DNA from 2 places in the Blautia massiliensis (ex Durand et al. 2017) genome. Region 1 is predicted to be linked to the other one. Evidence: riboswitches for the same ligand, from Rfam matches in the RefSeq annotation. Region 1 holds a riboswitch; the other holds the start of a gene.
What was found. A riboswitch is a leader RNA that binds a small molecule or an ion and turns the genes downstream of it on or off. The one in region 1 is predicted to bind ZMP and ZTP.

Region 1 (7,117 bases):
GTGCGATCTGTCCGTAGGAGGCCACTTTTCCTTCAGGTATCTCTTCCACCACGGACAGTATCTCGTAGATTAAATCTTCATCCAGTATTTTTCCCATAATTATTCCTCCGAAATCCTGCTGGCAATTTTCATAGCATGCTTTCATAAATAAAATATCTGTCTTTTCGTGGACGCCTGCACCAGACCGTCCTCTCAGCCTGAGTTTTACAGTGCAGTTCCTTTCTTTGGAACAAACAAACGGCTCATATCTGTATGTTCCAGCTTAAGAAGTGAAATTTTTTTGTCAATTCCTCCGGCGTATCCCGTTAAGCTTCCATTTGTTCCTACGACTCGATGGCAGGGAATGATAATGGAAATTTCATTATGTCCAACCGCACCGCCTACTGCCTGGGCGGACATATGGGAAGTGTTTTTCATCACTGCAATTCTGCGCGCAATTTCTCCATATGTGATCGTCTGTCCGTAGGGAATCTCCAGTAAAATCTGCCACACTGCCTTTCTGAATGTTGAACCGTTCGGATGAAGTGGTGGAGTAAAGTTCGGTTCTTCACCGGCGAAATATACATCCAGCCATTTTTTTGCTTCTGTGAGAATTTTCGTTTCCTGTGGAACATAATCTTCCGGAAGTGTATTTGCAAAATATTTCTGTCCTTCAAGCCACAGACCGGTAAGTCCGATTTCATCTGCGGCAAGTAAAATATCTCCGATTAGCGATTTATATTTGCATGTGTATACCATATTTTTCCCCACATTCATTTATCTCTACATTTTTTTCTATAGCATTCCTTTTAACTACACTATATTTTATCACCCCTGTAAAGAGATTGCATTATTATAGTATAAGAAAAAGCGGCAGAACCTCTATTTCTGCAGGTTCTACCGCTTTTTATCTGAATTCCCCTCAAAAACTAACTCTCTATACTTTATATCAGAACAGTCCTGTGATCTTACCGCTCTCGTCTACGTCGATCTTGGTTGCTGCCGGTACTTTCGGAAGGCCTGGCATGGTCATGATCTCACCTGTCAATGCAACAATAAAGCCTGCACCTGCGGAAATCTTAAGATTTCTTACTGTTACCTCGAAATCTGTCGGAGCACCAAGCTTTGTCTGGTCGTCTGTTAAGCTGTACTGGGTCTTAGCTACACAGATCGGGCAGTTGCCAAATCCAAGTGCCTCCAGCTGTTTCGCCTGCTTCTGGGCATTTGCTGTAAGAACCACTTTCTTTCCACCGTAAACCTTCTGTACAATCTGGTTCAGCTTATCCTCGATGGAGCCTTCCAGTTCATAAGCATATGTGAAGTCATTCGGCTCTTCAACAAGACGGATTACTTCCTCAGCGAGCTTGATTCCGCCTTCGCCACCTTTTGCCCATACCTCGGAAAGTGCTACGTTTACGCCAAGCTCCTTGCATTTTGCTTCCACAAAATCAAGCTCTGCCTTGGTATCGGTCGGAAATGCGTTAATAGCTACCACACATGGAAGCTTGTATACATTTTTGATATTGCTTACATGCTTCAGAAGGTTCGGGATACCTTTTTCAAGAGCCTCAAGGTTCTCATTGTTAAGATCTGCTTTTGCAACGCCACCATTATATTTCAGAGCACGTACGGTTGCTACGATAACAACGGCACTTGGTGTAAGACCTGCCATACGGCACTTGATATCCAGGAATTTCTCTGCTCCAAGGTCAGCACCGAATCCAGCCTCTGTGATGGCATAATCAGCAAGCTTCATAGCCATCTTTGTAGCGGTTACGGAGTTACATCCGTGAGCGATGTTTGCGAATGGTCCGCCGTGAACGATCGCCGGAACATGCTCCAGTGTCTGAACAAGGTTTGGTTTCAGGGCATCCTTCAGAAGTGCTGTCATAGCACCCTCTGCGTGGAGATCTCCTGCTGTTACCGGTTTCTGCTCAGCAACTTTGCCGTAAGTATATCCGATGATGATTCTGGAAAGTCTCTCTTTCAGATCCTTGATATCACTTGCCAGACAGAGAACTGCCATAATCTCAGATGCTACAGTGATGTCATATCCGTCTTCACGCGGCATACCGTTTGTTCTTCCGCCAAGTCCGTCTACTACATTACGAAGCTGACGGTCGTTCATATCCACGCAACGTCTCCATGTGATCTTTCTCGGGTCGATATTCAGCTCATTACCCTGGAAGATATGGTTGTCGATCATTGCTGCAAGAAGGTTGTTTGCCGCACCGATCGCATGAAAATCACCGGTAAAATGAAGGTTGATATCCTCCATCGGAACTACCTGTGCATAACCGCCGCCTGCCGCACCACCTTTGACACCGAATACCGGTCCCAGGGATGGCTCACGAAGAGCTACCATAACATTTTTTCCAAGTCTCTGCATTCCATCTGCAAGACCTACCGTTGTAGTTGTTTTTCCTTCCCCGGCCGGTGTCGGGTTGATAGCTGTTACAAGAATCAGTTTGCCGTCTTTTTTGTCTGTTTCTTTCAGGAGATTATAGTCGATCTTTGCTTTGTATTTACCATACTGCTCCAGATACTTGTCATCAATACCTGCTTTCTCCGCAATCTTGGTAATTGGCTCCATTGTGCACTCCTGTGCGATCTCGATGTCACTTTTGAATCCCATAATGTTCTCCTTTCTCCACAGCAACCGTCCGGATCTTTTTATCCCATAAAAAAGAGCAGTATCTGAATTTCTTCAAATACTGCCCAGACGGTCGACTCATCGAATCTCCGGCTCCCTCGTGGTTATCCCACAATTCCGTCAGTCACCGAAGACTTTATTAATTTGATGATTGAATACTAACATATTTATTAGTACTTGTCAAGAAATCGTCAAATTATTTTTTCACTTTTAAAGTGAGTTCAATCTAATTTTCTGAATCATTTCAGTTTTCCGTACTATTCATCAGATACTGAATGTTATAAGGAAAATTCTGTTTTTCGTCAATTCCATGATAATTTCCTCTTTGCCCAATCCGGAAATATGTCTTTACTTCCAAACGTACTGTTCACAATAACAACGGCACTTGATATCCGGAAATTCACTTTTAAAGTAATTCAGGTCTGATTTTTGCCTGCAAACCCACACCGGATCGCCTGTGTCGGACATATCTTTTTACATCTTCCACATCGGATGCATTCTGTACTGTTTGGATTTTCCGTCGGATCGACCTCCATCTGGCAGATATTTCTGCATTTTCCGCAGTGAACACATTTTTCTTTATCTACTCTGTAACGAAAAACGGAAACTTTATTAAATACCGAATAAAAAGCTCCCAGCGGACAGATATACTTACAGAATGGCCGGTATATCATAATTGATAAGATAATGGTGATCACCAGGATTGTATTTTTCCATATGTACAGCCAGCCTACTGCACTTCGCATGGATTTGTTCAGCAGCACCAGCGGGATACCTCCCTCCAGCGTTCCTGCCGGGCAGATCAGCTTGCAGAAATATGGTGCTCCCTGGCCCATGATATCTACTACAAACATGGGAAGTATGATCACAAATACAAGAAAGATCACATATTTCAGTTTTCGCAGAAGCTTATCTCCCCGAAATGTCCGGATCTTCTTTGGAAAAGGAATCTTGTTCAACAGATCCTGGATCAGTCCAAAGGGGCAGAGAAATCCGCACACCAGTCTTCCAAGCAGCGCTCCCACAAAGATCAGAAATCCAGCTACATAATATGCCATCTTGAAGTTCCAGCTTCCGATCACAGCCTGAAGGGAACCAATGGGACAGGCCCCTCTTGCCCCGGGGCAGGAATAACAGTTCAGCCCCGGAACACATACATTTTTCAGTTTTCCGGTATAGATCTTTCCAGTTATAAACCCTGATATGTGACTGTTTGTAAGGGCCGCCCACAATGCCTGGATCCCATGCCGCGGCCATTCATTTATTTTCATCTTCTTATTATCCAATGCCAATACACTCCATACAGATGTTGATCGCTTTTGTAAAAACTACAGACACCTCGCCCCTGCAGATTCCCAGTATCATCAGTAAAATTCCCAAAACCGCCAGAGCAGGTCCGATCCACCTGGATTCTGTTATTTTCCGAATCATTTTTTCACTCTCCGTAATGATCATCTTTTACTTTGAAACGTTTTTAAGCTCTTTTTCCACGATTTCCTTCCATTCGTCCAGTGTATGGCTTCCTGTATAGGTATCGCCTACAATGTTTCCATCTTTGTCAACAAAAAATGTTTCAGGAAATGCGGAAATCCCCTGCAGACGGCCATTCATCATAGTAGTATCCGGTATCAGGAACGGATATTTTGCTTTTGTTTTTTCCTGAAGAATGCCTGCTTTTTTTACAGCCTCCTCGTCCTGATTTCCCTTTTCATCTGTAGTATCAAGCACCACGCCTGCTACTCCGACGCCTTTATCTTTCATTTCTTTATAAAGCTCCTGAAGTTCCGGAATTTCTTTTACACATGGTGAACACCAGGTTGTAAAAACATTTACCAGCGTCAGGTCATAGTCACTGAATACTTTTTCTGTATATGTTTTTCCATCTATTCCTGTTGTTTCAAATTTTCCTACAGATTTTACATCCTCCGGGTTGACGCTGGTATCCTGTGGCTGGTCAAACACGGAAATATTCTGATACGGTGCCATTTCCGTAATGTCGGTTTTGATCTTTCCCAGCTCCTTTGTCAGCTTTTCATCTGCATCTTTGTTGGTGCTCAGATAATATTTGTATTTCCCGTCACTGCTGCTTCCAAGCTCTTTATGCTCTGTACAGCCAGTGATCTCATCCAGCTTTTTCTGTGAAGCTTCGTCATAAACGCCAATTGTGCCAATTCTGTCCAGACTTGCCACCCAGTCGTCATATCCTGTTCCCATCTTCTGTATTTCGGCGTTTTTCTGTTCCTCTGTCATTTTGCTCCAGCTTACATAAGCATATGTCACTGCATTGGTCTGATTCTCAAGATCTTCCGTGGTAAGCATTGCAATGCTCTGGTCCTTGATCTGCTTTAACAGCTCCTTCGAAAGCGAAAGCTTCAGTCCCAGAAACGGATATTCATAAGAATCCTGTGCCTTGCAGGTTACATCGGAAGGCTTAAATGTACCTGCTACCAGATCTGATGAAACTGCATCTCCATCCACCGCCATTGCCTCTCCGATATCTGCTGTTTCCGTGCTTTCCGCCGCTGTTACCGGTACGCTTCCAAATGCAGATATTCCTAATACCGCTGCTGCCATAAGTGCTGTTATTTTCTGTGTTCTTAATTTCATTGTTTATATTCTCCCTTCTGATATCACCGGCCCCTACCCGGAACCGGCGTATATTTTATATGTAAATTTTGTTCTCTGTAGCCTTACTATATCATCCCCTGTATAAAATCTCTGTTAAGAAACAAAAAAAATTTACAGGAATTTTATGCTATACATGATATAATAGATAACAAAGCAAAATCAACTGTTTTTTAGGAGAATTTATTATGCATATATTGATAATCGAAGATGAAAAGCAGCTCTGCCAGTCTATTGCGGAGGGACTTCGCATGGATGGCTATGAAGCGGACACATGTTTTGACGGGGAGGAAGGACTGGAATTATGTCTGGTGGAAAATTATGATCTCATCCTTCTTGATCTGAACCTTCCAGGCGTGGATGGGCTGGAAATCCTGCGCCAGTTTCGGGAATCCGATACCTCCACTCCCGTTTTGATCCTCTCTGCCAGAGGACAGATCCAGGACAAGGTTGAAGGGCTTGATCTCGGTGCCAATGACTATCTCACAAAGCCTTTTCATTTTGAAGAGCTGGAGGCACGGATCCGAAGTCTGACACGAAGAAAATTCATCCAGCAGGATGTGTGTCTGCAATGCGGACGTATCAGCTTTGATACCCGTACAAGAAAGGCCAGTGTCGATGGACTTCCCCTTTCTCTGACCCGAAAGGAAAGTTCTCTTCTGGAATATTTCCTTCTTCATCAGAACCGTATCATAAGCCCGGAAGAAATGATCGAGCATATCTGGGACGGAAGCGTCAACAGTCTCAGCAATTCCATTCGTGTCCACATTTCTTCTCTTCGAAAAAAGCTGCGCACGGCTCTCGGCTTTGATCCGATACAGAATAAAATCGGCCAGGGTTACATTTTAACGGAGGTTATACAATGAAAAAAATAACCGGAAAACTATCTCTTCAATGGCGTCTGACACTGATCACTGCACTGCTTATGACAGTCACCTGCATTCTGATGTATTTTTTTATCAGCCAGTCCGCAGTTGCCGGAATGGAGGATCTGGGAGATTACATGATACGGATCGATAACACAGATTCTGCTCCCATCACCTTTAATATGAATCCCTCCGTCTTATTTCCGGAGCTTTCCGATCAGCTGCAGTTAACCAAAAAACTGTTTCTCACCAAAGGACTCATGGTAACAGGGATCATCATCCTTCTCAGCAGCATCTGCACTTATTTTATCAGCCGTCAGGCATTACTTCCCCTGCGCAGACTCAGCCAGGAGGTAAACAAAATAGAGGTCCAGAACCTTTCAGAGGCTCTTGAAGTTCCTGCTACCAATGACGAGATTTCCCGCCTGACAATTTCATTTAACAAAATGCTCGCACGCCTGGATGAGGCATTTACTGCCCAGAAGCAGTTTTCTGCCAATGCAGCCCATGAGCTGAGGACTCCTCTTGCTGTTATCCAGACAAATCTGGAGGTCTTTGCCCGCAGGGAAGCACCTGCTTTAAAGGATTATCAGGAGATTTTTGCCATGCTCCAGGAACAGACCGGGCGACTTTCCCATCTGGCTGAAATCCTCCTGGATATGACCGGTGTACAGACTGTTGAACGTTCCGAAAGTATCTCTCTGGCAGCACTGACGGATGAGGTTTTCTGCGACCTTGCTTCCGTAGCGGAACAGAAAGAAGTTGAACTGATCCAGCAGGAGGGAGACTGCATCATTACCGGAAGCTATCTGCTGCTGTATCGCGCTGTGTACAATCTTGTGGAAAATGCGATCAAATACAATCACTCCGGTGGAAAAGTAACCGTAAATATCCACCTTTCCGGAGAAATAACAGATACATCCACATCTGTCAATTACGTCTTTCTTGAAGTCTCCGACACCGGAATCGGCATTCCTCCTGAATATCAGGAAAA
Region 2 (7,117 bases), 1.6 Mb from region 1:
TCGAGCCCCGTCTATCGCTCTTCAGAACTCTGAGTTTTTCAGAGTTCTTTTTTTATTTTTAAAACTATCCTTTTTCGATCAAAAAGTCCCGAGTCTGATCTCTTTTTTCCAGAAATCCAGATTCGGGACTTTATATTTTTATCTTTTATTTCAGCTGCATATCATGGCCAAGGCCTGCATCTTTTAGTGGTGGAAAAGGCGGATTCCTGTAAATGCCATCACCATTCCATACTTATTACATGTATCGATAACTGCGTCATCACGTACAGATCCACCCGGCTCTGCAATATATTTTACACCGCTCTTATATGCGCGCTCGATATTATCACTGAACGGGAAGAATGCATCGGATCCCAGTGTCACGCCGGTAAGACCATCCAGCCATGCTCTCTTCTCTTCTTTTGTGAACACTTCCGGCTTCTCTGTGAATGTCTTTTCCCATGCACCATCTGCAAGGACATCCATATATTCCTCACCAATGTAAACATCAATGGCATTATCTCTCTCCGCACGTGTGATCGTGTCTTTAAACGGAAGCTCCAGTACCTTCGGGCACTGACGGAGATACCAGTTATCTGCTTTCTGGCCTGCAAGGCGTGTACAATGTACACGAGACTGCTGTCCTGCACCAACGCCGATAGCCTGTCCGTCCTTAACAAAGCATACAGAATTGGACTGTGTATATTTCAGGATGATCAGAGAAACCTTCATATCTCTCTTGGCTTCTTCCGTAAGATCTTTATTCTCTGTTACAATATTGGAGATCAGCGCATCATCAATTGCCAGCTCCTGACGGCCCTGCTCAAAGGTGACTCCAAATACCTGTTTGTGCTCCAAAAGTTCCGGAACATAGTTTTCATCGATCTGAATCACATTGTAATTGCCTTTTTTCTTCTGCTTCAGAATTTCAAGAGCCTCCTCTGTATATCCTGGTGCGATCACACCATCAGAAACCTCTCTCTTGATCAGCATTGCGGTATCTTTATCACAGACATCAGAAAGAGAAATAAAATCACCAAATGATGACATACGATCTGCACCTCTTGCTCTTGCATACGCACATGCAAGCGGGGAAAAATTCTTCCAGTCCATATCATTTACCCAGTAGATCTTTGCCAGTGTCTCATTCAGCGGAAGTCCGATGGAAGCACCTGCCGGAGATACATGCTTAAATGAAGTTGCTGCCGGAAGTCCGGTTGCTTTCTTAAGGTCACGTACCAGCTGCCAGCCATTAAAGGCATCCAGGAAGTTGATGTATCCTGGTCTTCCGGAGAGTACCTGGATCGGAAGCTCACTTCCATCTGCCATATAGATCTTTGATGGTTTCTGATTTGGGTTACATCCGTATTTTAACTGTAATTCTTTCATGAAAAAGCTCCTCCGTTCTCTGTGATATCCCTATTTTCTTATTTATTCTTGTTTACGATCCTGGATTCATAATTTCCTGTCTCAATGTCAATAAAACGAACAAAGAGAGAAACTTTATTATCCTGGTTCAGGCTCTTCCAGAGGAGATCCGTAAACTCATCAATATCGTTTGGGATCTCTACCAGCTTCGGCTCTCCCTCGAAACTTGGAAGTGGATTTCCATCGCATTTATAAGTATGGATAAAACGTCCCTGTCCTGCCGCCGCATTCTCATAGGCGAATGTATAACGAAGACAGGAATCCGGATTTCCGTTATTGCTCTTTAAAATAGACATCGCATAATTGAATTTACCGTTTTCAACATGAAGAACGCCTGAAATACGAGGTGTATAGTTCGGCGCATCCGGCTCAAACTCTCTGCTGCGGAGAGACTGTTCAAAGGTGAGCTGTCTGTCCATTCCCTCATAGATCGTATCTGTCTGATCACCGTTTGTTACGATGGTCTTATTTCCAAGGACACGTACCGGTGCATAAATGATCAGGCTCGGGTCTGTAAGCTTGGATGGATCAAAAGCCTGTGTACGGATTCCTTCCCCATCCTCAACAAAAATACGGTTTCTGCTGTTCTCGCTTCTTCCCATAATAAAATATGCAGTAACTGCATGTTTCCCGTCAGCGGAACGTCCGATCACAATTCCTCTTCCCGGATAGGAATTTTCTTTCAGTTCTTTTTCAAGTGAAAATGTCGTCATTTTTCACAGTCCTCCTTGTCTAATGTAAGGCCCGGGGTTTACCCCAGGATATGAACGGTAACAAAAAACCGCCTGGACACCCCTTATCAGGCTGCCCAGGCGGTCGGCTTCTCACTTCACTGCACTCCCTGTAGGTAATCCTACTTTCCGCCAGTCATGCAGCTTCTGCTGTTATACTACAATACTTCTTCTTAATTTTCAAGCCCCTATTTTCAGAAATTATTTTTCCAGACTTCTTGTTGCTCACAAAATAAACAATAACACTTTATTTCCCCTGTAATGCATAATCTGTCTGGATCTGTGCTGCAATGTCTGATTTCATCTGGATCCATGCATCGGGATTTTCCACATAATACTTCGGACAGTCTTTACCTGTGACATCATAATGACGGATCACCTGATCCGAAGTCAGTCCAAAGCGTGTACAAAGCCACGCTGTCAGCTTTACCGCCGAATCATAGGTTGCTGTATTAAACTGCCCTGTTTCATCCGGATGGCAGCATTCAATGGATATGGTATCTACATTTCTGGAATTTGTGGCATAGGATATTTCCGAAGTAGGGATACATTGTACCACTTCTCCCTCCAACCCTATCACAAAATGACTGCTGACTTTGTTGTCCTGCGTTGTCGCAAGATTTTCAAAATAATTCCGGTTGGATACGGCAGTAGATCCCGGATTGGCCGTATAATGAATGGCTATATAATTTACCTGTTCCATAGAAATCTGTGGTCTGGAATAGGAATTCGGTGTCAGAAGCTCCACATCAATAAAAGGTGCTCCTTCTGCCTGCCATTGTTCCGGTCCGCCATTTCCGCTGGCATTCCCGGATATTTCTTCCTGTCCGGACTGAGTTTCACTCTGTTCCATGCGCATCTCAAAAAATGCGTATCCTAACGCACACGCAGCAAAAGCAACGATCACAATGATACATATCAGCACAATCCTCTGCAGGATCTTGATCGGGTTCTTTTTTCTCAAAGACTTCTTTTTTCTTCTGGAAGACCCGGAGGAAGTTTTCTTTACGGAAACAGGCCGCCCGCTATGGGACGGCCTGGGTGACTTTTTACCGGTCTTACCTTTTTTTCCTTTATTATTCATCTACACTGTAGTTTGGAGCCTCTTTTGTGATGTGGATGTCATGTGGATGTGACTCTTTAAGAGATGCAGCTGAAATCTTGATGAATCTGCCTGTTGTCTTAAGCTTCTCAATATTTTCTGCTCCACAGTAACCCATACCGGATCTTAAACCACCGATCAGCTGGAATACGGTATCCTCAACATGTCCTTTATACGCAACACGGCCCTCAACACCCTCCGGCACAAGCTTCTTTGCATTCTCCTGGAAATAACGATCCTTGCTGCCATTCTCCATAGCTGCGATAGATCCCATTCCACGATATACTTTATATTTTCTGCCCTGATAAAGCTCGAATGTTCCCGGACTCTCATCGCATCCTGCGAACATGCTTCCCATCATGCAGACATTGGCACCTGCTGCGATGGCCTTGGTGATATCTCCGGAATATTTGATACCACCGTCTGCAATGATCGGAATTCCGTAGCTGTTAGCCACTTCATAACAATCCATAACTGCAGTAACCTGCGGAACACCAATACCTGCAACAACACGTGTTGTACAGATAGATCCCGGTCCGATACCAACCTTGACTGCATCTACTCCAGCCTCGATCAGAGCCTTGGTAGCTTCGCCTGTTGCAACATTACCTGCGATTACCTGAAGCTCCGGATATGTTGCCTTGATCTCGCGGACTGCTTTTAGAATGTTTTCTGAATGACCATGTGCAGAATCAATTACGATCACATCTACATTAGCTTTCACAAGCGCATCAACACGTGCAAGCACATTTGCTGTGATGCCAACCGCAGCACCACAGAGAAGTCTTCCCTGTGCATCCTTGGCTGCAAGCGGATACTTGATCTGTTTCTCGATATCCTTGATGGTAATAAGTCCTTTTAAATTAAAGTCATCATCTACAATGGGTAATTTCTCCTTACGGGATTTCGCAAGGATCTTCTTGGCATCCTCAAGTGTGATTCCTTCCTTAGCTGTGATCAGTCCTTCTGAAGTCATGCACTCCTTGATCTTTCTGCTGAAATCTGTCTCAAATTTAAGATCACGGTTTGTGATAATACCTACCAGTTTTCTGCCTTCTGTGATCGGAACACCGGAAATACGGTATTTCGCCATCAGGTCATTGGCATCCTTCAGTGTATGCTCTGCTGAAAGATAAAATGGATCGGTGATAACACCGTTCTCAGAACGTTTAACTTTGTCAACCTCTTCTGCCTGTGCCTCAATGGACATATTCTTGTGAATGATACCGATACCACCCTGTCTGGCCATAGCAATTGCCATTCTGTGCTCTGTAACTGTGTCCATTCCCGCACTCATCATGGGGATATTCAGCTTTACTTTCTTGGTTAAATACGTTGAAACATCAACCTGATTCGGAATTACTTTAGAATAAGCCGGAACCAGCAGGACATCATCAAACGTAATGCCTTCACCAATAATAGTACCCATTGCATTTCCTCCCTTTGTGTAAGATATTTTAAATTTGTGAACTAGTGTAACAAAAAACAAGATTCATGTCAATCCAAAAAAACTTTACTCGGTGCAGAATTTTTCATGGTATTGGCAAGTTCATCATCCAGCTCCAGGATCACCTTGCAGGTTTCTCCGCTGTCTCTTACGATCATGGCATAGCGCTTATGATCCTCAATACCTGAGGAAAAGTCTACGGTTTTCATCTTCTGATTTCCGTTGTAATAATCCATTCTGTGGGATTTCAGAGGTGCCACAAGATCAGCCTCCGCAAGCTGAAGTGATTTTACTCTTTTCCTCTTTGACTTGGACATGATCATATCAATATCCAGTTCCCCGTTAACAAACAGATATTCATATTCCAGGTCTGTTTTCGGAATTACAAAATAGCATGCAACACCAAGAGCGATAGCCGGAACCAGAAGAAGTGCATTCAGCACCAGACCTCCCAGAACCATGATCACGGTCAGTGCAATAAGACCGTATTTTATAGCAAGATCCTTCCCTGTCTGTTTCTTCTTTACCAGAAGTTCTGAATATAAGTCACTCATTTGCTTCTTCCTTTCGTAATTTACTGATTTCTTTTGATTATAGCACAAAAAGAGAGCCGCGTCCATGACGCAGGCCCTCTCATTTTGTAAATTATTTACCTGCCTGCTTGAAATTACATCATTCCCATTCCCGGGTTTGGTGCCGGAGCAGGAGTATCCTCTTTGATCGTAGAAACTACAGCCTCTGTTGTAAGAAGTGTAGATGCAACACTTGTTGCGTTCTGAAGTGCACTTCTTGTAACCTTTGCAGGATCAAGGATTCCATTCTCAACCATGTTTACATATTTCTCATTCAGAGCATCAAAGCCTGTACCTACCTCAGACTCTCTTACCTTGTTGATGATAACAGCGCCTTCCAGTCCTGCGTTTGCAGCAATGTGGAACAACGGAGCCTCAAGGGCTTTCAGGATCACATAAGCACCTGTCTTCTCATCTCCCTCAAGTGTTGCTGCAAGTTTTGCAACCTCTTTGGAAGCATGGATGTAAGCAGATCCGCCGCCTGCGATGATACCTTCCTCAACAGCTGCTCTTGTTGCTGCAAGAGCATCCTCAAGACGAAGCTTTGCTTCTTTCATCTCTGTCTCAGTAGCAGCACCTACACGGATAACAGCTACGCCGCCTGCCAGTTTTGCAAGTCTTTCCTGAAGTTTTTCTTTATCAAACTCGGATTTTGTCTCCTCGATCTGCGCACGGATCTGAGCAACACGTTTTGCGATGGCATCTTTATCGCCAAGGCCGTCAACGATAACTGTATTCTCTTTTGCAACCTTAACGGATTTTGCACGTCCGAGCTGCTCCATTTTAGCTTCCTTCAGATCAAGACCGAGCTCGTCAGAGATCACCTGTCCGCCTGTCAGGATCGCAATATCCTGAAGCATCTCTTTTCTTCTGTCACCATAGCCAGGTGCTTTAACAGCTACTACCTGGAAGGTTCCTCTCAGTTTGTTAACGATCAGGGTTGTGAGAGCCTCACCCTCAACATCTTCTGCAATGATGAGAAGCTTTGCACCAGCCTGAACAACCTGCTCAAGAAGCGGAAGGATCTCCTGGATGTTGCTGATCTTCTTATCTGTGATCAGAATATACGGATCATCAAGAGTTGCCTCCATCTTCTCCATATCTGTAGACATGTATGCGGAAATATATCCACGGTCAAACTGCATACCTTCAACAAGGTCAAGCTCTGTATGCATGGTCTTGGACTCCTCAACAGTGATAACACCATCCTTGGAAACCTTCTCCATAGCGTCTGCAACCAGCTGTCCAACCTGCTCATCACTTGCAGAGATTGCGGCTACATTAGCGATCTGAGCTTTTCCGTTGATTGCCTGGCTCATGTTCTTGATTGCTTCTACTGCAACATCCGTTGCTTTTTTCATTCCTTTTCTGAGGATGATCGGGTTCGCTCCTGCTGCCAGGTTCTTCATTCCCTCATGTACCATTGCCTGTGCAAGTACAGTCGCTGTTGTAGTACCATCACCAGCTACATCGTTTGTCTTGGATGCAACCTCTTTGATGATCTGAGCGCCCATATTCTCGAATCCGTCCTCAAGCTCGATCTCTTTTGCAATGGAAACACCATCGTTTGTGATAAGCGGAGCACCGAAAGATTTGTCAAGTACTACATTTCTTCCTTTCGGTCCAAGTGTTACTCTTACTGTATCTGCAAGTTTATTTACACCAGCTTCAAGTGCTGCTCTTGCTTCTGCGCCGTATTTGATCTCTTTTGCCATGATAAAATGACCTCCTATTTATATTGATATACGATAAGATGTTTATATTATTTAATGATTGCCAGGATATCTTCCTGCTTTACAATAATATAATCCGTTCCATCCATCTTTACTTCTGTTCCTGCATATTTGGAATAGATAAC

Region 2: another riboswitch for ZMP and ZTP. It lies ahead of V9W66_RS15745 (IMP cyclohydrolase); the one in region 1 lies ahead of V9W66_RS04350 (formate--tetrahydrofolate ligase).

The regions. Positions count from the first base shown of each region.
Region 1 is NZ_CP146725.1:897,140-904,256, forward strand. It holds gene V9W66_RS04340 (MGMT family protein) at 1-97, opposite strand, end outside; gene V9W66_RS04345 (methylated-DNA--[protein]-cysteine S-methyltransferase) at 205-738, opposite strand; gene V9W66_RS04350 (formate--tetrahydrofolate ligase) at 929-2,614, opposite strand; ZMP/ZTP riboswitch at 2,689-2,770, opposite strand; gene V9W66_RS04355 (4Fe-4S binding protein) at 3,049-3,903, opposite strand; gene V9W66_RS04360 (CD1871A family CXXC motif-containing protein) at 3,911-4,063, opposite strand; gene V9W66_RS04365 (TlpA family protein disulfide reductase) at 4,091-5,239, opposite strand; gene V9W66_RS04370 (response regulator transcription factor) at 5,446-6,123, shown strand; gene V9W66_RS04375 (sensor histidine kinase) at 6,120-7,117, shown strand, end outside.
Region 2 is NZ_CP146725.1:3,348,597-3,355,713, reverse strand. It holds tRNA gene V9W66_RS15755 (tRNA-Gly) at 1-19, shown strand, start outside; gene V9W66_RS15750 (phosphoribosylaminoimidazolecarboxamide formyltransferase) at 184-1,368, opposite strand; gene V9W66_RS15745 (IMP cyclohydrolase) at 1,407-2,120, opposite strand; ZMP/ZTP riboswitch at 2,207-2,288, opposite strand; gene V9W66_RS15740 (peptidoglycan recognition protein family protein) at 2,386-3,102, opposite strand; gene guaB (IMP dehydrogenase) at 3,215-4,669, opposite strand; gene V9W66_RS15730 (DUF6106 family protein) at 4,738-5,241, opposite strand; gene groL (chaperonin GroEL) at 5,355-6,974, opposite strand; gene groES (co-chaperone GroES) at 7,022-7,117, opposite strand, start outside.